One region of the Salinivibrio sp. IB574 genome, then DNA from elsewhere that is predicted to be linked to it. Evidence: predicted binding sites of a transcription regulator. Region 1 holds the regulator's gene; each other region holds the start of a gene.
The links. Region 1 encodes PurR, which represses purine synthesis genes. Its sites were predicted from a motif close to TNANGNAAACGTTTNCNTNA; they were not measured.

Region 2: a site for PurR is predicted at 3,905-3,924, ahead of glyA (serine hydroxymethyltransferase). Genes of this name have one in related genera too.
Region 3: a site for PurR is predicted at 5,894-5,913, ahead of guaB (IMP dehydrogenase). Genes of this name have one in related genera too.

The regions. Positions count from the first base shown of each region.
Region 1 is NZ_MUFN01000012.1:60,620-70,581, forward strand. Features, by position in the region: gene lpdA (dihydrolipoyl dehydrogenase) at 1-280, opposite strand, end outside; gene BZJ17_RS07555 (TfoX/Sxy family DNA transformation protein) at 565-1,158, opposite strand; cyclic di-GMP riboswitch class I at 1,274-1,373, opposite strand; gene purR (HTH-type transcriptional repressor PurR) at 1,553-2,557, opposite strand; gene BZJ17_RS07565 (heme ABC transporter ATP-binding protein) at 2,818-3,594, opposite strand; gene BZJ17_RS07570 (iron ABC transporter permease) at 3,591-4,628, opposite strand; gene BZJ17_RS07575 (ABC transporter substrate-binding protein) at 4,628-5,470, opposite strand; gene BZJ17_RS07580 (TonB-dependent hemoglobin/transferrin/lactoferrin family receptor) at 5,675-7,732, shown strand; gene hutX (heme utilization cystosolic carrier protein HutX) at 7,803-8,336, shown strand; gene hutZ (heme utilization protein HutZ) at 8,339-8,908, shown strand; gene BZJ17_RS07595 (DUF2947 domain-containing protein) at 9,044-9,517, shown strand; gene BZJ17_RS07600 (hypothetical protein) at 9,580-9,962, shown strand, end outside.
Region 2 is NZ_MUFN01000003.1:66,938-76,899, forward strand. Features, by position in the region: gene purL (phosphoribosylformylglycinamidine synthase) at 1-2,614, shown strand, start outside; gene glnB (nitrogen regulatory protein P-II) at 2,763-3,101, shown strand; partial or broken gene BZJ17_RS02340 (YitT family protein) at 3,185-3,593, opposite strand; gene glyA (serine hydroxymethyltransferase) at 4,112-5,362, shown strand; gene nrdR (transcriptional regulator NrdR) at 5,546-5,995, shown strand; gene ribD (bifunctional diaminohydroxyphosphoribosylaminopyrimidine deaminase/5-amino-6-(5-phosphoribosylamino)uracil reductase RibD) at 5,992-7,125, shown strand; gene BZJ17_RS02360 (riboflavin synthase) at 7,128-7,790, shown strand; gene ribBA (bifunctional 3,4-dihydroxy-2-butanone-4-phosphate synthase/GTP cyclohydrolase II) at 7,801-8,910, shown strand; gene ribE (6,7-dimethyl-8-ribityllumazine synthase) at 9,034-9,504, shown strand; gene nusB (transcription antitermination factor NusB) at 9,517-9,962, shown strand, end outside.
Region 3 is NZ_MUFN01000003.1:52,101-62,062, forward strand. Features, by position in the region: gene hisS (histidine--tRNA ligase) at 1-593, shown strand, start outside; gene BZJ17_RS02285 (tetratricopeptide repeat protein) at 606-1,208, shown strand; gene bamB (outer membrane protein assembly factor BamB) at 1,218-2,375, shown strand; gene der (ribosome biogenesis GTPase Der) at 2,467-3,960, shown strand; gene xseA (exodeoxyribonuclease VII large subunit) at 4,363-5,727, opposite strand; gene guaB (IMP dehydrogenase) at 5,975-7,438, shown strand; gene guaA (glutamine-hydrolyzing GMP synthase) at 7,534-9,111, shown strand; gene BZJ17_RS02315 (AbgT family transporter) at 9,383-9,962, shown strand, end outside.

The sequences.
Region 1 (9,962 bases):
TAGCAAAGGAGACCAACACCAATGCCCACCAAAAGCCGAAGAGTGCCGCGCCCAATAAACTCGCCACTGCCGCACCCGGTAAGGACAGGGCGGTCATCACTACATAGCCGACAAAAAACACCAGGCTTGCGGTGGTCGCGTTTTCGATAATGTAATCATTCAATGCCACTTGTTGTGCTTTGGCGTTTTCAAGCGTGAGCCACTGGCTGAGATCTAAACTGAACCAAAGTGTTACAAGCGCCACCACCACTAAACCAAGCAATATCTTTTTTACTGGCATACTGTGTCTCGTCCGATAGTAAATGGGTCCCAGTTATTACTTTAGGTACTGTAGCTGAATTAACTGGCTGATTTGTCGGTTACATTGAGGAACTGTGTCCTTAATCGTACCTTTAACCAGACCCGACCGATCGCAAGAAACTTTCGTTTTCTGTCTGAAATTAGTTTGAATGATGATTTATTGAGCGTTTAGTGCGTTCAGAAAAAGCGACACCGCCATAAAGGCGGTGTTGGACGCGAACATTGCTCACAAAAAAGGTAGAGAGGTATAGGTGTTGTGAGGAATTAATTTTCTAAATGTTGTAATAATTCTTGGCGACGTTGAGGTGGAACCACAGACCAATGTTTGCCAGTAATCGCGCCTTCTAGTGACCACAGTAACTCCAAGCTTAGCTCTTTTTCATGCGCCGAGAGAAGAGCTTTATAGGCATTAACGGCACCTTGTTGCTGCAAATCTGCTGGAGATGTAATACCTGCTTTTTTGAGCATACGTTCGGTTGCCAGCCGTAAATTAGGTAGATCTTTTAATCTTGTTGGCGAAGTCCTGTTTTTCTCAGCTCGATCTCGCTTCGCTACTTCTAGGGCGTATTTTGCTTCTGACAATAACTTTTCTTCATCGTCCCACCATTCTTTTGGTATTGCAAAATACTTAGTTACAACTGGAAATCCTCTTTTCTTATACACGTAGGGCTCGAGGCCTTGTTGTTTTAATAGTGTTTCATTTTCTTTTCCGGCTCGTAAGTGGAGCTGGTTTTCTACGACTAAAACGAACATGGTATCGTCACAGAAAATACCGAATCCGCCAAACATTGAACGGGACTTAATGCTGCCAAATTTGGCAAATAACTTCATTGCATTCTTTAAAGCTGGTTTATCCATTTGATTAATATCTCGATGAATTACTAATGCCCAAAAAAGACGTCAAAATGTAACAAGGCAAAACCACAGAGTTGTCAACGATCTATCAAATAGTTGTCAGCTTCGATCATCAATTGTTGGCAACCCCGCTGCCATCAACTCCAAAACACTAGTGGAAGTTATTAGGCCGGTGGCTTTGCGTCCCATGCTTTCGCCATGGTTTGCCTTGTTCAAACGCTATTAAGCATATAATAATTAGACAGTGATGTCGTCCCAAGCAGCATTTAAAAGTGTGATCTTAGTTCAAGAGAGCTGTAAATGATTAATGGCTAAGTGAAGGGTTTATCGAGTTGTCTCTCATTAGACACACCGTCTCACAAAGGAGACGGTGTGTCATAAAAGTGTAATAAAAACACTAATCTATGATTTTAACTGATTGTCGACTCACTAGTGCAGGTTGCATTTCGAACACTTGCTGCTGAGTCTCGTTGTTGGCAATTCGCGCGAGCAAGAGCTTGACGGCTGTTTTGCCTAAACGGCGTTTAGGCTGGTGAATAGTTGTCAATGGTGGCGAGAAATACTCGGTGAGATCAATGTTATCGTAACCAATCACCGATATATCATCTGGCACTTTCAAGCCGTACTCGTTAAACGTACTAATCGCCGCTAATGCCATAATGTCATTAAAGCAAAAGACAGCGGTCGGGCGGTCTGACATTGTCGCCAATTGCTTCGCGGCAATTTGTGCTTGATCGGCTTCGAAATCCGCTTCAATCAGCCAGTTTTCATTCACTGTAATGTGGGCTTCTTTTAACGCACGGAAATAACCGTTTAAGCGATGCTTACAGGTATTTTTATCCATTTGGCCGGAAATACAGCCAATTTTAGTATGTCCATTATCAATAAAGTGTTTGGTGGCAAGGTAACCGCCTAATTCAGCATTATCTTCTATACGGTCTGTATCGATATGGTGACTGCCCCAATCCATCACGACCATAGGCAGATCGCGTTTTTTTTCTAATAACAGCATCAAATCTTCGTTGAGATCAGAGCACACCACAATGAGTCCGTCGACGCGCTTTTCTGACAACATACGCAGGTAGTCGCGTTGCTTTTCGAGGTTACCCTCGGTATTGCAGAGAATCAGCGTGTAGCCTTGCTTGTAGCAATAGTCTTCCACACCGTGAACAAGCTCGGCGAAAAAGGGGTTGGTGGATTTGGTCACCAGCATTCCCAGTGTACGTGTTGTGTTGCATTTCAAGCTTCGCGCCACAGCACTTGGGGCGTAGTTTAACTCTTCAACCGCTTGCCATACTTTCTCAGTCGTCTTCTCGGCGACAAAGCGGGTTTTGTTTATCACGTGTGACACCGTCGTGGTCGATACACCGGCGAGACGCGCGACATCTTTAATCGTTGCCATCTTGATTCTTCTTTGTAGTAATGCGTAGGGATCGTTACTCGCGACCTTACAGAAAAACGCCGCTGTTCGTCAGCGGCGATGTCTTTCACAATCCCGGCACATCAGACGGTTGCGAAGGTAACGAATCCGATTTCATCCATTCTCATAGCTAATCGGTTGCGCTCTCAGTTTACTTAGGTTGGCGCACACTCGCAATTGGTCTGATCAGCGAAAATGGACTAACAGACGGTTTTGTGAGCCAGCTATGATGTATTTATCAATTAAGACACGATCAGTGGGCAGTTATGCTCCGGATGAGTCAGAACGGTCAGCGGGTATTGGTAGATGTCTGCCACTCTATCACTACTAAAACACTGCCACGGATCGCCGGATAGGACGATTCGAGCTTCTTTCAGAAAATGCAGTTGATCGGCGTATTGCGCCGCCAAATTCAGATCGTGCAACACCAATAGCACTGTCATTCCTTGGTCAGCGAGTGCTCGACAGCGCTTTAGGGTGTAATGTTGATGGGTAATATCTAAGGCCGAAGTGGGTTCATCCAGCATCAGTATCGCTTGATCCGGTGCGGTTTGCGCTAGCTGTAATGACACGCGTGCCATGTGTACGCGTTGTTTTTCACCGCCAGATAGAATCGGATACGGTCGATGAGCAAGATGGCTAATATCCCATGCCGTTAGTTGCTCGTTGGCAAGGGCTGCGATCTGTTCTCGGTTTGCCTTTAGTGGTGTCGCCCCCATCTCGACCACTTCTTGCGCGGAGAATGCAAACGTGAGGCCGCTATGTTGGGGAAGGAAGGCAACTCGTCGGGCAAATTCTTCGCCTTGCCACTGGCTTTTGGGCTGTTGCCAAAACTGCACACTGCCATGCTGATGTTTGTCGCTAATCAATTGCTTTAACAGTGTACTTTTCCCCGCACCATTCGGCCCGAGTAAAACGTGTAACTGGCCGGCAGTAAAGGCGAGATCAATCTCGCTTAGCAGTTGACGGCCGTTAAGCGCATAGCTGAGCTTGGAGATTTGAAGGGCAGAATCTGTCATTCGTGAACCACTGCTTTTCGTTGTTGAATAAGAAGCCATAGAAAGAAAGGAGCACCCATTAGGGCGGTAATAATGCCAACAGGCAATTCGGCGGGGGCGACAATGACACGGGCAACAATATCGGCCAAGGTTAGTAACAGGGCACCAAGAATGGCTGATAAGGGCACTAGTGTGCGATGATCCGGGCCGGCAATTAAACGTCCAATGTGTGGGATCACTAGACCCACAAAGCCGATAAGACCGGCAGCACTTACCGCAATGCCCATTCCCGCCGCGGTCACAACAATGAGTAGGCGTTTTAAATGGTGTACATCAATGCCCAAATACGCCGCTTCGTTTTCACCGAGCAAAAGGGCATTTAAGTGGCTTGCGCGCTGGTAGGCAAATACCGTGAGTAAGCATGCAGCGATGCCAGTGAGAACAATTTGTCCCCAAGTCGCACCGGTCAGCGACCCCATCGACCAAAGGGCGATGTCTCGTAACGTTTGATTATCCGCAACATAGTTAATCAAGCCTAATGCAGCGCCGGACAAAGCACTGATCGCAATGCCCGCTAGCAACATGATGGTCACCGAACTGCCCATGGCCGTTGTGCCAATTCTGTATACAAATAGGGTTGCCAGTAGTGCACCGATAAACGCAAAGGCAGGCACCGAAAACACAAAGCTGGCCTCGATACTGCCCCAAGAGAGCAATAGCAAGCCCAGTGCGCCTCCTAATGATGCGCCGCCAGAGACACCGATAATACCCGGGTCAGCGAGAGGGTTGCGGAAAAGCCCCTGCATCAACGTGCCGCAAACGGCGAGCAATGCACCGATAAAAATACACAGCAAGGTTCGAGGTAATCGAACTTGTTGAACGATGGCGAGTACATGCGGCTCAACATTGTCATGCCAAGGGGTTAAGCTCTGTAAACTGGTCAGCCATCCAAGTTGCCATTGTCCCACCGCGATAGACGTTACCCCTACGACGACAAGTGCGACGATGAGCGCTGGAAAAACATGCGACTGTGAGGATCGAAAAGACGCTTGCATTAGTCGTTCTCTCCAACGACGGTGCGCTGAATACGAATGGCTTCATCCAGTGATTTCAGGCTAAGCCCTCCTACTAACACACTGCCGTCAATTGGAATAATACGCTGCTGTTGGAATGCGCGCGTGGCATTGAGTAAAGGCACGGCATCAGCGAGTCCTTCAATACCGCCTAGCTGGTCGAGAGAACGTTGCATGACCAAGATAAAGTCCGGATCAAAGCCCAGTAACGCTTCTGGCGACAGTGGTTTATAGCTACTGAGCGCCGCCGCAGCAGGGTTAGTCGCACCCATCAGCGACAACAAGGTATCCGGTGAGGTATTGGCACCCGCGACACTGGCAGGACGTCCTTGGTGAACCAGAAGAAACACGCCTTTGACCGCGGTTTTGGGCGCATGCGCTTTTAATGTCGCAATCTTGGTGTCTATGTCGGTCAGTAACTCTGCGGCTTTGGACTCTGTGTGGGTGAGACTCGCGACTTTTTTAATCCGTGTTTTGAGTGTCTCGACGCTGGGCTCACTAGACAGTCGAGCCACGGTTACCCCTGACGCTTCGATTTTCTCCAAAACCGGGGTGGGGCCCATTTCATCTGAGCCTACGACTAGAGTCGGTGATAAAGATAGCACACCTTCGACGGCGAGCTGGCGATGATAGCCGACATTTGGCACGTCTTTGTTCGGTAGATGGCTGGTGACATCAATGCCAACTATCTGTTCTGTTGCACCTAATTCAACCAGTAAGTCTGTTACACCGGCCCCTGCGCTGACAATGCGTGGTGATGCTGTGACAGAGAGTGAGAGTAGTGCTGAGGCGAGGGCAAGCAGTCTAACCGCGGCAGTTGCCATGATGAATTCCTTTATTTATTAAACCAGTCAATGTGAGTGCAATGCTCGACGTCAGTCCATTACACACTGTTAGAGAACGGAAATGTAATTATGAGTTACAAACCTAATTACGAGCAATTATCGTTTACATTGCTGTTAATGATCAATACAATCCTGCCAAATTGTTCATGATTCTCATTTTTGATTGGCTCAATAGGAAGACCCATGCTGGTAAAAACGGACGTCTCGGAAGTATTGACTCCTTCTACGATCAAGCTTGCTATCGGTGCTGCCCTTGGCACATTGGCATTTATTCCTTCAGCGTTGGCGGAGACGCAAAACACGGCGGATTCGTCATCAGACGTTATCGCGGTGTATGCAAGCCGCATTGACGCACAAAAAGCGAACGGTGCCGCTGCGGTCAGCACGGTATCACTCGAAGAAATTGAAAAACGGCAGGGGACCAGCGTAGCGGATCTAATTAGCCATTTACCCAATGTATCCATTGCCGGTGGTGGGCGTGATGAGTCACAAGCGATTGTGATTCGAGGGCTAAGTAGTGATAACGGGCGCGTGATTCAACTGATCGATGGTGTACGTCAGAATTTCTCTCTGGGACATCGCTCAAGCTTGTTTATCGATCCAGAGTTACTCAAGACTGTTGATGTTGTTCGTGGCCCTGCGAGTACCGTGTGGGGATCGGGGGCGATTGGTGGTGTGGTGGCGCAAAGCACCAAGTCTGCCTATGACTTTTTAGATGCTGACCAAGACATTGGTGGCTACCTAAAGCAGGGTTTCCACAGTAACGACAATGCGTCGCGTACGAGTGGCGCTGTATTTGGGCGTACGGATACGATTGATTGGCTAGTGCAGAGCTATTATCACGACGCTGATGACAATCAACTGGGCAATGGTAAAGCTTTATCCTACTCCGCGAGTCGTGAGAAAGGAGGACTTGCGAAGGTCACTTATACACCGTCTCTCGTGCACCAGTGGACTTTCTCGGCGCGCCAAGGCGACCGTGATGCCATGTCACCGTCGAATCCTTCGGTTCAAGATCCGTCAAGTAACTATCCATTGGTGTATCGCCAAACTCAAGACCAAAGTGTTGCTGTAGCCTATCAATACACACCAATGAATGATTGGATTGACCTCTCATCTCGAGTGTATTGGAACGATACGCAAATGAAAGAATATCGTTTAGTAACCGATGAGCATGATGACAACCAAATGCAAACTTTAGGATTGTCACTCACCAATCGTGCTCAGTTCAACGATATTGAATTTATCGCAGGATTTGATGGTTATCTCGATCACTACCAAACTCAGCGTGACGATAAAAGTGCGCCGGGAGAGCGTCCTGAGGGACAAGATGCGAAAGCGCGAAGCATTGGCGTGTTTGGCCAGCTAGAGATTCCGCTTGCAGAATCTTGGCAATGGACTGCGGGTCTGCGGTTCGACGATTACAAAAATGAAGACACGCGAACAACATCAACCATTGAGGATGCCAGTGACAGCCAATGGTCACCATCGACTGCACTGACGTGGAATATGACTGAGCAGTTGGCGTTGACGGCAAGCTATCAGGAAGCTTTTCGCGCGCCAAGTTTAGAGGAAATGTATGCCAGTGGAACCCATTTTGTGGTGCCAATGGGACCCTCAAAACTGATTAACCGTTTTGTCCCTAATCCAAACCTCAAACCTGAACACAGTGCAAACAAAGAATTAGCGCTGACCTACCAGTTTGCTCCGATGGCTTATCTGGATAGTGGCTATATCGATGCGCGTGTTTTCCGCAATGATGTCGAAGATTTTATCGAAATGAACGTGGATTTTATGGGAGCGACAACCACCCGCCAGAATGTAAGCAATGCCAAATTGGAGGGGGTAGAGCTGAGCTTCCATCATGAATATGGTCAGTTTAAAAGCGACTTGAGCTATAGCCAAATGGAAGGCAAGGATAAAGCAGATGGTCGTTACTTAGAGCAAATTCCCGCACATAAACTGGTTGCGGAAACGGATTATCGTTTAGCGACGTTACCGGTGAACTTGGGCGCGCGAGTGTCTCATTATGCAGATCAAAACGAGAACCCCGATCAGAAGACCTATGACGGTTATACATTGTGGGACCTGTATGCAAGCTATAGCCCTAAAGGTGCTTGGGATGGTGTGAAGTTTGATCTCGCGATCGAAAACCTCACCGATGAGTATTACACCACGGCGTGGTCTGAAGTCGACTCACCGGGGCGAGATATTAAACTCAACGTTCGCTATCAATTTTGATCAATCACTAAACATGGGCAGGGTTGTCCCTGCCCAACAGAAAACGATAACAATAGGCTGGGAGTAAACCATGACAACTACATTGACCGAGCAAGTCAATGCCTTACTCACCGAGAACGCCTCCATGCTGCCCGCCGATATGGCGACTACGCTGGGTGTCAGTGAAGGTGAGGTGGTACGCGCGATGCCATCCGAGTATCAAACTTGGGTGGATGGGCAACACGCCGAAACGGTGTTAAGTCAGGTGGCCGAGTGGGGCGGTCCGGTGACCGCGATCGTGCATTCTGGCGACTCGATATTTGAAGTGAAGGCCCCTTTTCCTAAAGGCAAGATCGCTTATGGCTACTACAACTTAATGGGAAAGCCGGGCGAAATGCATGGCCACCTAAAACTAGAGCGCATGGCGGGTATTGCATTTGTTAGTAAGCCTTTTCGCGGCAAAGTCACCCACTACATCGGCTTTTTCACCGAACAAGGTGACTCAATTTTTAAAATTTACTTGGGGCGTGACGAAAAGCGTCAGCTTCTTGAACATCAGATTGAAGCCTTCAATCAACTAAAAACACAGTTGGCAACCTCTCAATTGACAGAATCGGAGCAATAATCATGGATCAAGCTACTAAACAAGAACGTCTACAAAATCGTCTTGGCCCTGAAATTAAAGAATTTCGTGCAAACTGCCGCACCTTGCAGCTTGCAACACTCGACGCGCAAGGCAAACCCAATGTCAGTTATGCCCCTTTTGCTCAGCGTGAAGATGGCTTTTATATCTTGATCAGTGAAATTGCTCGCCATGCACGTAACCTGCAAGAAAATCCCAACCTGTCTTTGATGATGATCGAAGATGAGGGCAGTGCGAAGCAGATTTTTGCCCGTCAACGACTCAGCTTTGACGCTCAAGCCGAGATGGTGGCCCGCAATACTGAGGCGTGGCATGCTGGTATTGAGGCATTGAAAGCACGCTTTGGTGACATTATTGGTAACTTAAGTGGGTTGGAAGACTTCCGTTTATTCCGCTTGGTGCCAGAAAATGGCTTGTACGTAAAAGGGTTTGGTCAAGCGTTCCAAGTAGGCAATGATGATTTGGTGGGAATGGTTCACCTTGATCAAGGCCACCGCAAAGTGGGTAGCGACGAAGACATTAAATCGACCGACGAGATTGCGGTAAACAGTTAATATTAACCACGGCCATTTAGTCATTCACGGCAATGCCTCGCGCATTGCCGTTTTTGTATGCGCGCGCCTCAGTAACAACCGATCTGTGGATATGGTAAAGTGGCGTCTTACGCCAACGTGATAACGAACAACACCATGAACTATATCCCTTTATCCGACTATAAGCGCAAGTGGATCTTCACCCATCAATCATTACCGATTGCGGAGAGCGATCTCGCCGATATTAAACCCATGACGGAGGCCCGTGCAGGACAGCTATGGCAAGAGTTTGTCAGCAAAGACAGTCCTACGCCCGATCATTTTGGCAAACAGGATTGGCCAACTCACCAAAGCGTTTGGAAAAACCGCTTGGTATGGCAGAGCGCATGGGATAATGATGAGGATCTTCCTGATGAGTTCTTGGCGCATTTCCCCTGGGAGGACAACATTGTGATCTATTTTTGTTACGACAAACACAATGTCGTGGAGTCTCGCTGGGGAATCTTTAAAAAATATTGGAAGAACTTTCTATTCTATGATGATAAACCCATCTTGCTTGGCCGCCGCCGTAAAGAGGTGGCCATGTTTGAGCAATCGGGTGAGGTGGTTATCGGAACGCGCCAGTCTTAGTCGGCATTTAAATTGCATTGTTTTAGGTTATCAGTGAAGTCAGGGGCAATCAGGGACAGGTCATGATTAAAAATGTGGTTATTTTAAGTGTATCGCTGGCCGTAACCGGCTGCGCGGTGCCGCAGTTTTCTGACTTATGGCGTAATTACAGCACCATTGGCCTTAATGAAGAATTGCGTGGTGCGCAACAAGCGCTGGTCCATTGTCGATACGACAACACATTAGATATCGCGCAGCGGTATACTGTGATCGGCACAGACAGAGAGAAAGCGCGTGCATTTGAGCTAATGGGGGTGACCTATGATGAACAGGAAAACACGCATGAGTTCAACCACACCTTGCAGCGCTTTTTGTTCTCTGAGCCCGGCAAGGCCATGAACGAATCGCAAGTGCTGATGCAATGGCGGCAAGCGAGACTGCAAATTGAACATGAGCGGGAGTTGGC
Region 2 (9,962 bases), on a different contig from region 1:
AAAAGGCGAGATTGACGTGGGCGCCAAACTGATTGTGTTAGGTGGTCCGGCGATGAACATCGGCCTTGGCGGCGGTGCAGCATCGTCGATGGCATCAGGCCAGTCGGCGGAAGACTTAGACTTTGCCTCGGTACAGCGTGAGAATCCAGAAATGGAGCGTCGCTGCCAAGAGGTGATTGATCGTTGCTGGCAGCTTGGCGACGATAATCCTATTGCCTTTATCCACGATGTGGGCGCAGGTGGCCTGTCCAATGCGATGCCAGAGCTGGTCGATGATGGCGGCCGCGGTGGACGCTTTAATTTGCGTGACATTCCTAATGATGAGCCGGGAATGAGTCCGCTCGCTATCTGGTGTAACGAGTCACAAGAGCGTTATGTCTTGGCGGTTAAACCGGAAAATATGGCGCTTTTTGAAGCCTTGTGCGAGCGTGAACGGGCGCCGTACGCGGTGATTGGTGAGGCCACCGATGCGCGTCATCTGTCGCTTGAAGACAGCCACTTCGACAATACTCCTATCGACATGCCGATGGATATCTTGCTGGGTAAAGCGCCCAAAATGCACCGAGATGTGACGCGTCAGCAAGTGACAGGTACAGTGCTTAACACCCAAGGCATTGAGCTAGCGGAAGCCTGTGAGCGTGTTTTACGCTTGCCGGCGGTGGCGGAGAAAACCTTCTTGATCACCATCGGTGACCGTTCGGTGACCGGACTGGTTGCGCGTGACCAAATGGTCGGCCCTTGGCAGGTACCCGTCGCTAACTGTGCGGTCACGGCGGCCAGCTATGACAGTTATCACGGCGAGGCGATGGCGATGGGTGAGCGTACCCCAGCTGCCTTGCTCGACTTTGCTGCTTCTGCCCGTATGGCGGTCGGCGAAGCACTTACCAATATTGCCTGTGCCGATATTGGTAGCCTGACTAACATTAAACTGTCTGCGAACTGGATGTCCGCGGCAGGTCATCCGGGCGAAGACGCCGGCTTGTACGAAGCGGTTAAAGCCGTGGGCGAGGAGCTGTGTCCTGAGCTGTCACTGACCATTCCGGTGGGTAAAGACTCGATGTCGATGAAAACCCAGTGGCAGCAAGACGGTGAAAACAAAACCGTCACCGCGCCGATGTCGCTGATTATCACCGCCTTTGGCCGCGTGGAAGATGTGCGTCGTACCGTGACCCCACAACTGCGTACCGATAAAGGTGATAGCCACTTGATTGCGATTGACCTCGGTGAGGGCGCGCAGCGTCTGGGCGCAACCGCGTTGGCTCAGGTTTACCACCAATTGGGCGATAAGCCTGCCGATGTCACCAGCAGCGCCCGCCTAAAAGGCTTTTTCAATGCGATGCAAACCTTGGTAGCAGAGCAAAAGCTACTGGCGTATCACGACCGAGCCGATGGCGGACTGTTCGTCACCTTGGCGGAAATGGCGTTTGCCGGTCACACCGGTATTGACGTGGATATCGCCCGTTTAGGCGACGATGCCTTGTCGGTGCTGTTTAACGAAGAACTGGGCGCGGTGATCCAAGTGGCAGCGCAAGATCTCGAGCGTGTTAATGCGGTGTTGGATGAACATCAATTAACCGCATGCAGCCACCTGATTGGCGGCTTAAGCGATAGCGATGAGATTATCTTGCGTCACAGTGAGGCGCCTATCTATCAAGCCAGTCGCCAGCACCTGCGTCAGATTTGGGCTGAAACCACGTATCAGATGCAAGCGCGTCGCGATAATCCGGACTGTGCCCGCCAAGAGTTTGACGCCAAGCAGGCGGCCGATCCTGGGTTGCACGCCAGCCTGAGCTTTGACGTGCATGAAGATATTGCTGCGCCATATATCGCTACCGGTCAACAACCGACGATGGCTATTTTGCGTGAGCAAGGCGTGAACTCGCATGTGGAAATGGCCGCCGCCTTCGATCGCGCTGGCTTTAACGCTGTGGACGTTCATATGAGTGATATTCTCTCAGGACGCGTCAGTTTGGACGGTTTCCAAGGGCTGGTGGCCTGTGGCGGTTTCTCTTACGGTGACGTGTTAGGCGCTGGTGAAGGTTGGGCGAAATCAATTCTGTTTAACAGCCGCGCGCGCGATCAATTCAGTGACTTCTTTACGCGTGAAGATACCTTGGCACTTGGCGTGTGTAATGGCTGCCAAATGCTATCGAACCTGCATGAACTGATCCCAGGCGCCGCACACTGGCCACGATTTGTTCGTAATGAGTCGGAGCGCTTTGAAGCGCGCTTTAGCCTGGTGGAAGTGCAATCAAGCCCATCCGCCTTCTTTGCTGGGATGGCGGGTTCACGGATGCCCATTGCGGTATCGCATGGTGAAGGACGCGTTGAGGTGCGTGATGCAGAGCATCTAGCGGCTATTGAGGCGTCAGGCACGGTGGCGTTGCGTTACACCGATAATCACGGCCAGCCAACACAAGCCTATCCTGCCAACCCGAATGGCTCACCCAATGGCATTACCGCGCTGACCACTGAGTCGGGTCGCGTCACCATTATGATGCCGCACCCTGAGCGGGTATTCCGTACGGTTGCTAACTCTTGGCACCCTGATGATTGGGGCGAAGACAGTGCGTGGATGCGCATGTTCCGCAACGCGCGGGTCACACTGGGATAAGCCTTATACCAATCAAAGCCGCCAATCTATGGCGGCTTTTTAGTGATAAGCGTGAATCGATGGATGATTTTTTATCCGGCTGCGATACAATTTCAGCTAAACAACTGATCCATCAGGACCGGCTGCGGCCAACGAGAAGGATAACGGAATGAAAAAAATTGAAGCCATCATCAAGCCATTTAAACTCGATGACGTACGCGAAGCACTTGCCGACGTGGGCATCACGGGGATGACTGTCTCAGAAGTAAAAGGTTTTGGTCGTCAGAAAGGTCATACTGAGCTTTACCGTGGCGCTGAATACATGGTCGACTTTCTGCCTAAGGTCAAGTTGGAAGTCGTGGTCGCGAATGATGTCGCAGAACAGTGTGTTGAAACCATCATTGATACCGCACAAACCGGTAAAATTGGTGATGGTAAAATCTTTGTCTTCGATGTTGAACGCGTGGTGCGTATCCGTACCGGTGAAGAAGACGAAGAAGCGATTTAATATCGCGAGTTGGACTAATACGGTAAGCAACAAAAAGCCAAGCGTGATGCTTGGCTTTGTTGTTTGTGTGGCGTGGTGATTGACTACGCGCTAGGGTTGGCCGGATGCGCTTGATAACGACCCGGCTTATGATTCATCGCCAAAACTAAGTTGAGCACAATCGCGCCAACCACCGACCACATCAAGAGATTGAGGTCGATGAGGAAGAAAGACAATGCCAAGATGGTACAGTCGATGCCCATCTGTAGTTTTCCTGCCGAGATCCCAAACTTGTCCTGACAATAAAGCACCAGTACGTTAAAACCAGTTACACAGAAAGTACAGGGTGCCGAAGGAAAGGTCAGTAAATTGGCTGACTAACAAAGCAAGGCCAGTCGTCCCGCCGGTTAACAGTCCGGCCTGTTGCAAGAAAAACACCCCTTGTGCGACGAGAAACGCCCCAGAGGCAATGGCGATCACATCTTCTTTTAAGCTGTGTTGATATCGGCTCACACGGCTTCTCCCTACATAAACAGCAACAAAAAGTCCGCCAAAACCCAACTGGGGCGGCGGTTAAATAAGGTTAATGGGAATTGCGGGCGCGGATTTTATCGCCAAATGAAAGTAATAAAAAGTCAGCCAAGTAAATCACTGGCTGATAGGATGTCAGCAATTTGATACTCGCGTGTAAATTGTTTACAGCGCACAATCTGCGTTTCTGTATGGCGGACTAATCTGGCACAACCGACGTATAAAAAAAACGGCCGATTGACACTACCTGTTACAGTGGTTTTTTTGTAGAATGACGAACGCAGTAATGGCGGTAGCGTAAACGTTTGCGTCGGGCTTTTAAAATGCCGACTTTTCCGCCTGTTTGCCTTGGTTTAGTCACTTTAAATGTGTAAGGCGACTAACCCAAGGTGTGGCGCACTATGCCATATCAAAACCATTCGAGCTATCGGGCCAACTTGGGTACGGATAGCATTCGCTTTAAGGGTAATAGCCCGCCACCATTGAGTCAGGAGAGACAAATGCTAAAGCGTGACATGAAGATTGCGGATTACGATCCGGCACTGTTCGCAGCCATTGAAGAAGAAACGGCTCGTCAGGAAGAACACATTGAGCTGATTGCGTCAGAAAACTATACCAGCCCACGCGTCATGGAAGCGCAAGGCTCTCAACTGACCAACAAATATGCCGAAGGCTACCCCGGCAAGCGTTATTACGGCGGCTGTGAGCATGTCGATAAAGTGGAAGCTCTTGCGATTGAGCGTGCGTGTGAATTGTTTGGTTGTGAATATGCTAACGTGCAACCTCACTCTGGCTCACAAGCTAACAGTGCTGTGTATATGGCGCTGCTAAACCCAGGCGATAAGGTTTTGGGCATGAGCTTGGCGCATGGTGGCCACTTAACGCACGGCTCTCCTGTCAACTTTTCAGGCAAACACTATGAAGTGGTTGCGTACGGCATTGATGAAGCGGGTAAGATTGATTACGAGCAAATGGAACAGCTCGCGCTGGAACATAAGCCGAAAATGATCATTGGTGGTTTCTCTGCCTATTCGCAAGTGGTGGATTGGAAGCGTATGCGTGAAATCGCCGACAAAGTGGGCGCTTGGTTCATGGTGGACATGGCACACGTTGCTGGTTTGATTGCAGCAGGCGTGTATCCAGATCCATTACCGCATGCACACGTGGTCACCACCACCACCCACAAAACCCTTGCAGGGCCGCGCGGCGGTTTGATCCTGTCTAATGCGGGTGAAGACCTCTACAAAAAGCTCAACTCTGCAGTGTTCCCAGGTGGCCAAGGTGGCCCACTGATGCACGTGATTGCGGGTAAAGCTGTCGCGTTTAAAGAGGCGATGGAACCTGAGTTTAAAGCCTATCAAGCGCGCGTGATTGATAACGCCCGTGCAATGGTGAAGGGGTTCCAAGCACGCGGTTATAACATCGTGTCAGGGTCAACCGACAACCACTTGTTCTTGGTTGATTTGATTGACAAAGAGATCACTGGTAAAGAAGCGGATGCTGCGCTCGGTGCCGCGAATATCACAGTGAACAAAAACAGTGTGCCGAACGATCCACGTAGCCCGTTTGTCACCTCAGGCATTCGTGTGGGGACACCAGCGATTACACGCCGTGGCTTTACCGAGCAAGACGCTGAACAGCTCGCGCATTGGATGTGTGATGTGTTAGACAACATCAACAATGAGCAAGTGATTGCTGAAACTAAAGAAAAAGTTCAAGCCATTTGCCGCCGCCTACCGGTTTATGCGTAACCGGTGAGCGTTGTAAGTGAAACAGCAAAGGCGCCTTCAGGCGCCTTTTTTGTGCGTGGTTAGCCACCGATTCTTAGCGAAATCAGCTTTGCGCACAGAATCGTTACAAACTCGCCGTTTGCAGGCTTTTTCATAATCGCAAATCGGTTACACTAACGGGATGATATTGAGGAGGCTAGCCCCATGCACTGTCCATTCTGTGGTGCAACCGACACCAAAGTGATCGATTCTCGACTCGTCGCCGATGGCCATCAAGTTCGTCGTCGTCGCCAGTGTTTGGCGTGCGCAGAACGTTATACCACGTTCGAAACGGCAGAGCTGGTGATGCCACGCATCATCAAAACCAATGGTAATCGTGAGCCTTTTGACGAAGAAAAGCTGCGCGGTGGCATTCAGCGCGCACTGGAAAAACGGCCTGTCAGTGCGGACGATATTGAAAAAGCGATCAACAGCATTAAATCACGCCTTCGCGCGACCGGTGAGCGAGAGATTAGCTCAGCCTCGGTTGGTAACTTAGTGATGGAAGCACTCAAAGAGCTCGATAAAGTGGCGTATATCCGTTTTGCCTCTGTCTATCACAGCTTTGAAGATATTCGTGAGTTCGGTGAAGAAATTGCACGGTTGCAAAAATGAGTAACAACCAACGCGATAACACCATGATGGCGCGCGCACTCGCGCTTGCCGCTCAAGGGCGCTTTACCACGACCCCGAATCCGAATGTGGGCTGTGTGATTGCGCATGGTGACGACATTGTTGGTGAAGGGTTTCATCTTGCTCCCGGCGGGCCACATGCCGAGGTACACGCTTTAAAGGCGGCGGGGGAACGTGCACAAGGGGCGACAGCTTATGTCACCTTAGAGCCTTGCTCTCACTATGGTCGCACGCCACCGTGTTGCGATGCCTTAATTGCCGCTAACGTCAGTCGCGTAGTGTGTGCCATGCAAGATCCCAATCCTCAAGTGGCAGGGAGAGGCATCGCGCGCTTACAAGAAGCAGGTATTGAGGTGGTCGTCGGTGTGATGGCAGAGCAGGCCAAGGCGCTAAACCCCGGTTTTATTAAGCGAATGCTCACCCAAATGCCGTATGTACAGCTTAAGCTGGCAGGAAGCCTCGATGGCCGGACCGCCTTAGCCAATGGCCAAAGTAAATGGATCACCGGTGAGTCTGCACGCGCCGATGTGCAAGCGTTTCGTGCTCAAGCTAGTGCCATTTTATCGACCAGCGCCACGGTATTGGCCGATAACCCCAGCCTCAATGTACGCCAAAGCCAACTTCCTCGAGCCACACTTGATGCTTATCCGCAATCGACTGTGCGCCAACCGACACGTGTTGTGCTAGATAGAGACAATAAAACTTCACCGGATGCAACCGTCTATCAGCTTGACGGTGATGTGATCCGTATTGTTGATTCACCGAGTAATCATGCGTGGCCGGATAACGTGCAAGAATGGGTGATGCCCGATGCGTCACTCACCGCTATCCTTCGCGCATTGGCGGAACATGACATTGACAAAGTGTGGGTCGAAGCGGGCGCAAGGCTAGCGGGTCAGCTTCTCACTGAATCGTTAGTCGATGAACTGATTGTTTACCAAGCCCCCGTCTTGTTAGGAGGCGATAGTCGCCCCTTGGTTGCTTTAGATGGGATGCAACGGATGGACGATGCACCGCGCTTTCACTTTAATCACGTGACGAGGATCGGTGACGATGTTCGCTTAACCGCCATGCTCTCTGAGCATGCCGTGATCACGCAAGAGTACGAATAACGATGTTTACTGGAATTATCGAAGCGGTAGGCCGAGTAGAACGCTTGACTCGCCGCGGGCAAGACATGACTTTGACTATCGACAGTGGTGAGCTTGATCTCTGTGATGTCAAACTGGGTGACAGTATCGCCACCAATGGGGTGTGCTTGACCGTGGTAGCATTGAGCGCAACGGGCTACAGCGCAGATGTGTCATCTGAAACCCTTGCGCGTTCATCACTAGGGCACTTGTCGGTCGGAGACAAGGTCAATCTTGAAAAGGCGATGCTACCCACCACGCGATTTGGCGGCCACATGGTGGCGGGCCATGTTGATGGCCTTGGTGAAGTGACATCAGTGAACCAAACCGGCCGCGCGTGGGAATACTGGATTAGATTACCGTCTGAGCTCGCCAAATATGTGGCATTGAAAGGCTCGATCACGGTAGATGGGATTAGCCTGACGGTGAACGATGTCAATGGCAGTGCATTTAAGCTCACCATCGTGCCGCATACCGCTGAACAAACCACGATTCAAACGTTTGCCCCTGGTCGCAAAGTGAACATCGAAGTTGATGTGATCGCCCGTTACCTTGAGCGATTAATGCTCGGTGACAAGGCGGCTGAACCCACACAACCAACGGGAGTCAGCCTTGATACGCTGGCCCGTTCCGGCTTTTTGAAATAAGGAATCCAAGATGGCAATAAGTAGTGCCCAAGAAATCATTGACGATATCCGCCAAGGTAAAATGGTGGTATTGATGGATGACGAAGATCGCGAAAATGAAGGCGATTTGATCATTGCGGCCGAAGCGATCACGCCAGAAGCTATCAATTTCATGGCCACCCATGGTCGGGGCTTGATTTGCTTAACGCTGACCCAACAGCGCTGTCAGCAGCTTGGATTACCTTTGATGGTGTCTGACAATAACGCGCAATTTTCCACTGCTTTCACGGTGTCGATTGAAGCGGCGGAAGGGGTGACCACCGGCATTTCTGCCGCCGATCGTGCACGTACCGTACAAGCTGCGGTCGCGCCTAATGCGAAAGCTGCCGATTTAGTTCAGCCGGGCCATGTGTTCCCCTTAATGGCACAAGAGGGTGGTGTTCTGACCCGTGCTGGCCACACCGAGGCAGGCTGTGATCTGGCCCGCTTAGGAGGCTTTAGTCCTGCGTCCGTGATTGTCGAAATCCTCAACGAAGATGGCACCATGGCGCGCCGTCCTGATTTGGAAGTGTTTTGTGAAAAGCACGGTATCAAGCTGGGCACCATTGCAGATTTGATTGAATACCGAAACCTTAACGAAACCACCATTGAGCGTGTCGCCTCTTGTAAGTTGCCCACCGAATTTGGTGAGTTTGATTTGGTCACCTACCGTGACACCATTGATAACCAAATCCACTATGCGATGTGTAAAGGCGAAGTGACCGCTGATCCGACCTTGGTTCGCGTGCACTTGCAAGATACCTTTACCGATGTGCTTCAATCTGACCGAACGGCTGAACGCAGCTGGAGCCTAACCCGTGCGATGCAACGGATCAGTCATGACGGTGGTGTGTTGGTGATTTTGGGGAAAGAAGAAACCAGCGATGCCATTATCAATAAGGTGAAAGCATTTGAAGCGCAAGATAAAGGCGAGCAGCCAGCTAGCGCCAAATGGCAAGGCACGTCACGCCGTGTTGGCATTGGCTCGCAAATCTTGGCAGACCTTGGCGTTAAGCAAATGCGTTTGCTTTCGTCATCAACGAAACGCTATCACGCACTATCAGGCTTTGGGTTGAACGTGGTGGAATACGTCACCGAATAACCTAACAAGCAAGGCTGCGCGAGGTGCGACAGGGTTGGCGGGCACGGAACATGGTGCCATTCGCTAAAAATGTGGTAGAATCGCGCGGTTTCTCATTCCGGAAAGCAAGTCACAGGAAGGCTCATGAACGTAATCGAAGGTGCATTTGCCGCGCCCAACGCGCAGGTTGCTATTGTTATCTCTCGCTTTAATAGCTTTATCAACGAGAGTTTACTATCAGGTGCGATCGACGCACTGAAGCGCCAAGGCCAAGTCAGCGAAGATAATATTACCGTGGTCCGCTGTCCCGGTGCCTACGAGTTGCCTTTGGTGACCCAGAAACTAGCCAAAAGCGGTCGCTACGATGCGATTGTAGCGCTAGGTTCGGTGATCCGCGGTGGCACGCCCCACTTTGACTATGTGGCCGGAGAATGTAATAAAGGGTTAGCACAGGTTGCACTGGAGTTTGAAACCCCAGTCGCCTTTGGCGTGCTGACTGTTGACACCATTGAGCAAGCCATCGAACGCGCAGGTACCAAGGCTGGTAATAAAGGGGCAGAGGCTGCACTGAGCGCGCTTGAAATGGTCAATGTCCTGTCCCAGATTGAATCCTAAACGGGGGTTAGAGTGAAACCAGCCGCACGACGTAATGCACGCCAATTTGCATTGCAAGCCATCTATTCATGGCAACTGGCGCAAGGCAATATCGCAGATATTGAGGCACAATTCCTTGCAGCCGAAAAGTATGAAGAAGACGACCACAAAGACGCAGAGCCACTTCTGCGTGAGCCTGAAACCGATGTGGAATATTTCCGCAATCTGTTTAGCGGCGTGGTACTGAGTCATCAAGAGCTAGACAGCAAAATGCGTCCTTACTTGTCTCGTCCATTGCAAGACTTGGACGATATGGAGCACGCACTGCTGCGTTTGGCGATGTACGAATTGGTGAAACGTGAAGATGTGCCGTATAAAGTCGTGATTAATGAAGCGGTGGAACTGGCGAAGCGTTTTGGCGCCGAAGACAGCCACAAGTTTGTGAATGGTGTGCTTGATAAAGCGGCCCCACGACTTCG
Region 3 (9,962 bases), on a different contig from region 1:
GCGACTACCTCGATGAGGAATCGAAGCAGCATTTTGCCGGCTTGTGTGAACTCTTGGACGCAGCAGGCATCCAATACGAGGTTAACCACCGTTTGGTCCGTGGCCTTGATTACTACAACCGCACCGTGTTCGAGTGGATCACAGACAGCCTTGGCGCCCAAGGTACAGTATGTGGCGGCGGTCGCTATGATGGTCTGGTTGAACAACTCGGCGGTAAAGCGACGCCTGCGGTTGGATTCGCGATGGGCCTCGAGCGTCTCGTTCTGATGCTCGAAACCCTGAACCAAGATGATGTGCGTCCTGCTGTGGATGTGTATGTTGTCACGGTTGGAGAAGGTAGCCTCGTTGCCGGTATGCAGCTGGCTGAGCGCTTACGTGAGCAAGTCCCGGGCCTACGTGTTATGTCGCACTTTGGCGGGGGTAACTTCAAAAAACAATTTAAACGTGCGGACAAAGTCGGTGCGTCTGTGGCACTGGTGCTTGGCGAAGATGAAGTCGCGAATGGCACCGTGGCAGTAAAAGATTTGAAAGGCGGCGAGCAGCAAACCTTGAAACAAGACGAGGTCGCCGCGACACTCGCAGATTTGATTTAGAGAGGACAGATCGTGGACGTCTACACCACAGAAGAACAGCAAGTTGAAGCGATTAAAAAGTGGTGGCGAGATAACGGCAAAGCCGTTGTTATTGGCGCTGTAGTCGGATTGGGTGTGCTATATGGATGGCGTTACTACCAAGCACACGTGACTGAGAGCAAGGAACAAGCCTCACAGCAATATGTTCAAGCGCTTAGTGGTCTGGACAAAGGCGAAACCGCCGCCCTTGAGAACGTGGTTAAAAGCGAAGACCACGAAGGCTATCGTGCGTTAGCTGCCATGCAATTGGCGAAAAAACTGGTTGAACAAGGGGAGCTTGCGCAAGCGAGCGAACAGCTGCGCCAAGCCAGTGCTTGGGTTAAAGACGATGCCATTCATGGTTTAATTGCCACTCGTCTTGCGCGGATTGAGGCGGAGTTAGGTAATTATGACACCGCAGTGACTGAGCTCGATAGCGTGAAGGCACCAAGCTGGCACGCGAAAGTGGAAGAGATCCGTGGTGATATCATGCTGCTTAAAGGCGACAAAGATGCGGCACGTAGCGCCTATGCGGCGTCACTTGCAGCGGCAGAGAACCCAACCGTCAATATGAAGCTTAACAACCTCAGTCAGTAAGGTCGCGGTATGACAAAAGGATTATGGCGTGGGGCGGCGATGGCAGCTGCCTTGGCGTTGCTCGCCGGTTGTGCCGGTGAAGAAGATGTGGTGCAAATGGCACCATTGCCGACGGTGAATAGCCAATTTACCCCAAGCTTGCAATGGAAAGCACAAGTCGGTGATGGCGTCGGTCATTATTACTCTGCACTGCGTCCGGTCGTGGCTTATGACAAAGTCTTTGCCGCAGATCGTAACGGCCTTATCGGCGCGTATGATTTACAGACCGGTCAGTCGGTATGGGAACAATCAGTGCAAACCGATGTACCTGCGTTGCTCTCGGGCGGTTTGAGTGCGTCTTACGGGAAAGTCTATGTCGGCGCGGAAACTGGGGTGCTTTATGCACTGGATGCCGAAAACGGTGAGCTCGTTTGGCAACAAAACGTCAACGGCGAAATCCTGTCAAAACCCTTGGTTGAAGCTGGACTGGTCGTGGTCAATACCAGCCGCGGTGAGCTAGTTGCGTTGGACGCCGAATCGGGTGAAGTGCAATGGAACAACACCAACGATGTGCCCAATCTCAGCTTGCGTGGCGACAGTGCGCCCGTCACTATCTCCGGCGGTTTATTCTGGGGCATGGCCAATGGTCGATTGGGCGCGGCGATGATCCAAGATGGTCGCTCGCTCTGGCAAATTCCAATTGCCACGCCGAAAGGGGCGACCGAAATTGATCGTCTGGTCGATGTGGATGCCACTCCGGTGATTGAAGGCGACCGCCTGTACGCGGTGGGGTATAATGGTCAGTTGGTGTCGATTGATTTGCGCTCTGGCCAAGCGGCGTGGAAGCGTGATTTTTCGACAGCGACAGACTTTATGGTTGCGGGCAACACCGTTTATCTGATTGATGATAAAGACGATATCGTGGCATTGGATGCGCGCAACGGCCTAGAAAAATGGCGTAACACTGAACTGGAATACCGGATTCTCACGCCACCTTCGGCGAGCAGTGGTTACATCATGGTGGGTGACAGCCAAGGTTATTTGCACTGGCTTGATCCACAAACCGGTGAGTTTGTTGCTCAGCAGTCACTGGAAGGTAATGGCATCGCCGTTGCGCCAGTACAAACGGATAACGGCTATATTGTGATCACACGTGATGGTCAAATGAGAAAACTGACCATCGAGTAGAATTAGCCAACATAACTATTTTGGGCTCCTGACTGCTCTGACAGTGAGGAGCCTTGTTCATTGATAAGAGAATGAAAGAGAAGAGGTCTACATGATTCCTGTTATTGCCCTTGTAGGGCGCCCGAACGTGGGGAAATCGACGCTCTTTAATCGTCTAACCCGCACGCGTGATGCGCTAGTAGCGGACTTTCCGGGACTGACCAGGGATCGAAAATACGGTAAAGCGATGCTGGGTGAACATGAGTTCATCGTGATCGATACCGGCGGCATTGATGGCACCGAGGAAGGCGTAGAAACCAAAATGGCTGAGCAGTCTTTGGCCGCCATTGAAGAAGCAGACGTTGTCCTGTTTATGGTTGATGGTCGTGTGGGTTTAACCCCGGCCGACCAAGAAATTGCGCAGCATATTCGCACCCGTGAAAAAACATCTTTCTTGGTGGTGAATAAGGTCGACGGGATGGATCCGGACACCGCCGCGTCTGACTTTTGGCAATTAGGCATGGACAACATGTACCAAATTGCGGCCGCACATGGTCGCGGTGTAAGTACCTTGATCAATCGTGCGCTGATGCCGTTCGCGGAACAAGCTAAAGAAGACCAAGAAGCTGGCTTGGTTGATCTCACCGGTGAGGATGATATCGAGCCGGTAGACGAAACCACCATGACCGAAGAGGAAGCGGAAAATGAGTACGCCCGCCTCCAAGCCCAGCCGATTAAAATCGGCATTATTGGCCGTCCAAATGTGGGTAAATCGACCCTAACCAACCGCATGCTCGGCGAGGAGCGCGTGGTGGTTTACGATATGCCGGGCACCACACGCGACTCTATCTACATTCCTATGGAGCGTGATGGACGCGAATACGTGATGATTGACACCGCCGGTGTACGACGTCGTAAGCGCGTGACGGATAAAGTCGAGAAGTTCTCGGTCATCCAAACCCTTAAAGCGATTGAAGACGCCAATGTGGTGTTGCTGGTGATTGATGCGCGCGAAAACATCTCTGACCAAGACTTAAGCCTACTGGGCTTTGCCTTGAATGCCGGACGCTCTATTGTGCTGGCAGTTAACAAGTGGGATGGATTGGATAGCGAAGTGAAAGAGCGCGTCAAATCAGAGCTCGACCGCCGTCTTGGTTTTGTCGACTTTGCGCGTGTTCACTTTATATCTGCCCTGCATGGTACGGGTGTGGGTCACTTGTTTGAGTCGATTCAAGAAGCCTATGAGTCAGCGACTAAGCGTGTAGGCACATCGATGCTGACGCGCATCATGAAGATGGCGCAGGACGACCACCAACCGCCGATGATTCGAGGTCGCCGAGTGAAGCTGAAATATGCACACGCCGGGGGCTATAACCCACCGATTGTGGTGATTCACGGTAACTTGGTCAATGAACTTCCGGACTCCTACAAGCGCTATTTAATGAACTACTATCGCCGGACGCTCGATATTATGGGCACCCCGATTAAGATCCAGTTCCAGAATAGTGAAAACCCGTATGAAGGGAAGAAAGAGAAGCTGACGCTTTCTCAGTCCAGACAGCGCAAGCGCTTGATGGATATGGTGAAAAACCGAAACAAAAAATAATGACTCGCCCAGCCATCGCGCTGGGCTTTTTTTGATCTTTCTTACCGCTCTATGATCCTTTTCATGATCTTTTGCGGAAATAAAGTGATCTAAATCACATTAAATTGCAGGTTACAGTCAGTGAAACGATCCGCTGTAATACCGCGCTAGGCGGGTTTTTGAGCGGTGAGAATTCAACCATCACCTGACGCTATTCTCTTTTCATTAATTCTGGATCACGTCCAAAATAGATACCCAAACAGTTTTTTATATCGCTTAAAATCCAAATGCAGAACATGTAACTTATGCTTTCGGGAAGTGTATTGATAAATATTCTTTTTAGGGTAGGAAGCTGATCAAGGGGCATTAACCCCTCGATCAGGCGATCACAACCAGATCAGAGAGAAGTCGGTTGTGCAGAGGTTAATCCTGCGTGGGGGAGACACAAGCCGGTGCAAGCGCGGTGACCGTACTTGTGATGTCACCCTCACGCAGATGGGTATGTAGTGTTTGACCCACGCTAAGCTGATCGGTCTGGGTCACCACTTTGCCATCGTCCGTACGCGTGATGGAATAACCTCGGGTTAGGGTGGCCAGTGGGCTAACGGCATCTAAGGTTGCCATCAGGGTATGCAAACGCTGTTGTGCGTGCTGCAAGTGAGCGTCCATGGCGTGATTAAGACGCTGCTCAAGCTGGCTCACATGCCCTTGCTGGCGATGAATGGTGTGGATTGGCGTTGCACGCTGCAATCGGCCGTCCAACTGGCTACATTGCGCCTGAGCGCGACGAATTTTGGTCATCATCGCCTGTTGCATGCGCCGTTGTAGCTCATCTAATCGCTGGCTTTGCTGTTGTAAGCGCGTGCGCGGATGCTGGTGGGACAAACGGTGCGACAATTGGGTGAGATGGCGTTGCTGACGATAAAGCACATCGGCCATCGCGCGACTGAGTGCCTGCTCGCGTTGCTGGTATTGCTGAAGCCGATAACTCAGATCGCGGCTAACCAGCTCCGCAGCAGCTGAAGGGGTTGGGGCGCGCATGTCAGCGACAAAATCAGCAATGGTCACATCCACCTCATGGCCCACCGCACTGACGATAGGAATTGTGCTGGCAGCGATGGTACGGGCGACGATTTCCTCATTAAAACACCAGAGATCTTCTAGCGATCCCCCGCCACGACCGACAATCAAGACATCACACTCTGCACGGCTATTGGCACGACCAATGGCTTGCGCGATGCTGACCGCGGCATCGCGCCCTTGCACCAGCGTAGGATAAATAACCACGGGTAGGCTAGGATCGCGCCGTTTGAGCACATGCAGAATATCATGCAAGGCAGCGCCGGTTTTGGAGGTAATAATGCCAATACGGCGTGGTTGAGCGGGTAACGGCTTTTTCTCGCTTTGAGCAAAAAGCCCTTCGGCCGCAAGCGCCTGCTTACGTTGCTCAAACTCTTGTTGTAACCGCCCATCCCCTTCAGGTTGCATACTTTCGAGGATCAACTGATAGTCACCGCGTGGCTCATACAAGGACACTCGGGCGCGGACTAACACCTGGTCGCCATTTTTCGGTTTGAAGGTAACACGACGGTTGTTACCGCGGAACATGGCACATTTCACTTGGCTTTGGTTATCTTTTAGCGATAAATACCAATGCCCCGAGACTGCGGCGGTAAAATTGGAAATCTCCCCGCTTAACCAGACAATGCCGATATCGCGCTCAAGACACAGCCGAACTTCGGCATTCAGCCGAGACACCGTCAAAATGTTGCGATTGTTTGTGCTCACGTCGCCAACCTTTTTCATTCACCTGCACGCATACTACCTGTCTGGTTTGAGGATGCCAATTGCTAAGCGTATGCCGTGCGTGAGTGGGCGTTTTCACCCGAAGTGATTGAATATTAAGCGCCTAAAATCAAAGACACCAATAAATGAAAATTCTCAGTAAAAACCTGTAGCCAAACGTTTGCGCTATACGTATAATGCTGCGGCAATATTTTGTTCCCCTTCACAAATTTTGGTGTGAGATATTGCAATGCTGAGAATCGCGAAAGAAGCGCTAACCTTTGACGATGTACTCCTCGTCCCTGCCCATTCCACTGTTCTTCCGAACACTGCGGATCTGCGAACCCAACTGACTCGTTCTATTAGCCTGAACATCCCTGTTTTATCAGCAGCGATGGATACGGTGACAGAAGCTCGTCTGGCGATTGCACTTGCGCAAGAAGGTGGCCTTGGTTTTATCCACAAAAACATGACCATTGAACAGCAAGCTGAGCAAGTTCGCTTGGTTAAAATTTACGAAGCGGGCATGGTCACTAACCCTGTGACAGTGACGCCAGAAATGACCATTGCGGATGTGAAAGCACTCACCGAACGCAACGGTTTCGCCGGCTATCCAGTGGTTAACGCACAAAAAGAGCTTGTCGGCATTATCACCGGCCGTGATGTACGTTTTGTGTCTGACTTGAGCAAGCGTGTTGATGAAGTGATGACGCCGAAGTCGCGCTTAGCCACGGTGCAAGAAGGTGCCGATCGAGAACAAGTTCAGCAAATGATGCAGCAGCACCGCGTAGAAAAAATCTTGGTCGTCAATCAAGACCACCACCTAAGCGGCATGATCACCGCAAAAGACTTCCAGAAAGCAGAAAGCAAACCAAATGCCTGTAAAGACGAGCAAGGTCGTCTGCGCGTGGGTGCCGCCGTCGGTGCTGGCGCGGGCAATGAAGAGCGTGTGGCCGCCTTGGTGGAAGCCGGTGTTGACGTTCTTTTGATTGACTCATCACATGGCCACTCTGAAGGCGTGTTACAACGCATTCGTGATACACGCGCCGCGTATCCAAACCTGCAAATCGTGGGGGGTAACGTTGCCACGGCAGACGGTGCTCGTGCCCTGATTGAAGCTGGTGTTGATGCCGTTAAAGTAGGGATTGGTCCAGGGTCGATTTGTACCACCCGTATTGTGACCGGGGTTGGCGTACCACAAATTACTGCTATCAGTGATGCAGCAGCGGTTGCGCAGGAATATGGTATTCCGGTCATTGCTGACGGTGGCATTCGCTTCTCGGGCGATATGTGTAAAGCGATTGCCGCTGGCGCATCCTGTGTGATGGTTGGCTCCATGCTGGCAGGAACGGAAGAATCACCGGGTGAAGTTGAGCTTTACCAAGGCCGCGCGTACAAATCGTACCGTGGTATGGGATCGGTGGGCGCGATGTCAAAAGGCTCATCTGACCGTTACTTCCAAAGCGACAATGCTGCCGACAAATTGGTCCCAGAAGGCATTGAAGGCCGCGTAGACTACAAAGGCATGATGAAAGAAATCATCCACCAACAAATGGGCGGTTTGCGTTCATGCATGGGTCTGACTGGCTCTGCCACCATCAACGATTTACGCACCAAAGCGCAATTTGTTCGCGTGACTGGCGCGGGCATGAAAGAGTCACACGCTCACGATGTGACCATCACCAAAGAAGCGCCTAACTATCGCCTCGGATAATGTATGGCGGTGTGGCTTAAGGGTCACACCGCTTTCTATTCGTCCAAGAGGGCTGACAACGCCCCTTTGTTCCACTTAATTGAGAAAGCCAGATAATGACCAAAAACATTCATGCTCAACGTATTTTGATCCTCGACTTTGGCTCCCAGTACACGCAACTGATTGCACGTCGTGTCCGTGAAATCGGAGTGTATTGTGAGTTGTGGAGCTGGGATGTAGAAGAGCAAGATATTCGTGATTTTGCCCCTGATGGCATCATCCTTTCCGGTGGCCCTGAAAGTGTCGCTGAAGCTGGCTCACCGCGTGCGCCTGAGTATGTCTTTAATGCTGGCGTGCCGGTGCTTGGCGTATGCTACGGCATGCAAACCATGGCTGAGCAACTGGGCGGTAAAGTGGCCGGCTCTGAGCACCGCGAATTTGGTGATGCCCAAGTTAAGCGTGTTGCCAACAGTGCTTTGTTTGATGGTATTGAAGATGCGATCGCAGAAGATGGCACCGCGCTATTGGATGTGTGGATGAGCCACGGTGATAAAGTGGTCGCTATCCCAGAAGATTTCGTCAAAATCGCTGAAACCGACACCTGTCCGTTTGCGGCGATGGCTAACGAAGAGAAGCGCTTCTACGGCGTACAGTTCCACCCGGAAGTCACGCATACTCGCCAAGGCAAACGCATGCTAGAGCAGTTTGTGATGAACATCTGTGGTTGTGAGCGCCTATGGACTCCTGCATCTATCATCGAAGATGCGGTTGAGCGTATTCGCGAGCAAGTCGGTGATGATGAAGTGATCCTTGGCCTATCTGGTGGCGTTGATTCCTCAGTAGTGGCAATGCTGGTTCACCGCGCGATTGGCGACAAGCTCACGTGCGTATTTGTGGATAACGGCCTGCTACGCCTTAACGAAGGCGAGCAAGTACTGGAAATGTTTGGTGACCACTTCGGCCTCAACATTGTCCATGTCAACGCCGAAGACCGCTTCCTTGACGCGCTGAAAGGCGAAGCTGACCCTGAAGCTAAGCGTAAAATCATTGGCCGTGTGTTTGTTGAAGTATTCGACGAGCAAGCCACCAAAATGAAAAACGCCAAATGGTTGGCGCAAGGCACCATCTATCCGGATGTGATTGAATCAGCAGCCTCGAAAACCGGTAAAGCACACGTGATTAAATCGCACCACAATGTGGGCGGTCTTCCGGAAGAAATGAAAATGGGCTTAGTTGAACCGCTCAAAGAGCTGTTCAAAGACGAAGTCCGTAAGATTGGCCTTGAACTAGGCCTGCCTTACAACATGCTTTACCGCCACCCATTCCCAGGGCCTGGCCTTGGTGTGCGTGTGCTGGGCGAGATCCAAAAAGAATACTGTGACCTTTTACGTCGCGCGGATGCAATCTTTATCGAAGAACTGCGCAACGCCGATCTGTACGATAAAGTCTCACAAGCCTTTGCGGTTTTCTTACCGGTACGTTCCGTTGGCGTGATGGGCGATGGCCGTAAATACGATTGGATCATTGCCTTGCGTGCTGTCGAAACCATCGACTTTATGACCGCGCACTGGGCACACCTGCCATACGATTTCCTTGGCAAAGTGTCGAACCGCATTATCAACGAAGTCGACGGCATCTCCCGCGTGGTTTACGACGTCTCCGGCAAACCGCCAGCGACGATTGAGTGGGAATAATCGTTTGAGAAAGTAAAACGTCAGATTAACGACATAAAGCCCATGCCTAGCGTGGGCTTTTTTGTTTCTAAATGTTTCAGGGTTATCCCTTCACTGCGGTTTTTTGTCCTGAAAAGCAAATATATCTGACGGTTAACATTTTGCTAACAGGTTGATGTGTAGCTAACTATGCTGATTTTTGCTTTACTGGGGCCGATATTTCATTAATTTGTCATTAAAGGCAGCGTCAGGGCATGTGCTGTGGCGACATTGAAACAATATGGAGTGAGCTGTGAGCAGTCAACTTAGTCAGTCAGCGGATGCTGACGGCCCGCGAGGGTTAGACCGGTTTTTAAATATGATTGAGCGGGCAGGAAACCGTATTCCTGATCCGGCACTGTTGTTTTTCTGGGGCTTGATTACCGTTTGGGTACTGTCGGCCATTTTATCGCAAGTTGAGTTCGATGCCGTTCACCCGCTGACGGGGAATGCGGTGCAAGTGAACAACTTACTGACCGGCGATGCGCTCGCACACTTTCTAGCCAACATGGTTAGCACTTTTACTGGTTTTGCGCCGCTGGGCATTGTATTGGTTGCGATGTTAGGGGTGGGGGTGGCTGATCAGTCAGGCTTTATCACCACCGGCCTCAAGAAAATGTTGAGTGTGACACCGAAGCAAGCGCTTACACCAATGCTGATTTTGGTAGCGATTGTATCCCACACTGCCGCAGATGCAGGCTATGTGCTGGTGATCCCACTAGGCGGGATTATCTTCCATGCGGCGGGACGCCACCCATTGGCGGGGATTGCCGCCGCGTTTGCCGGTGTCTCGGGTGGGTTTTCAGCGAACTTTATTCCGTCTGGCATTGATC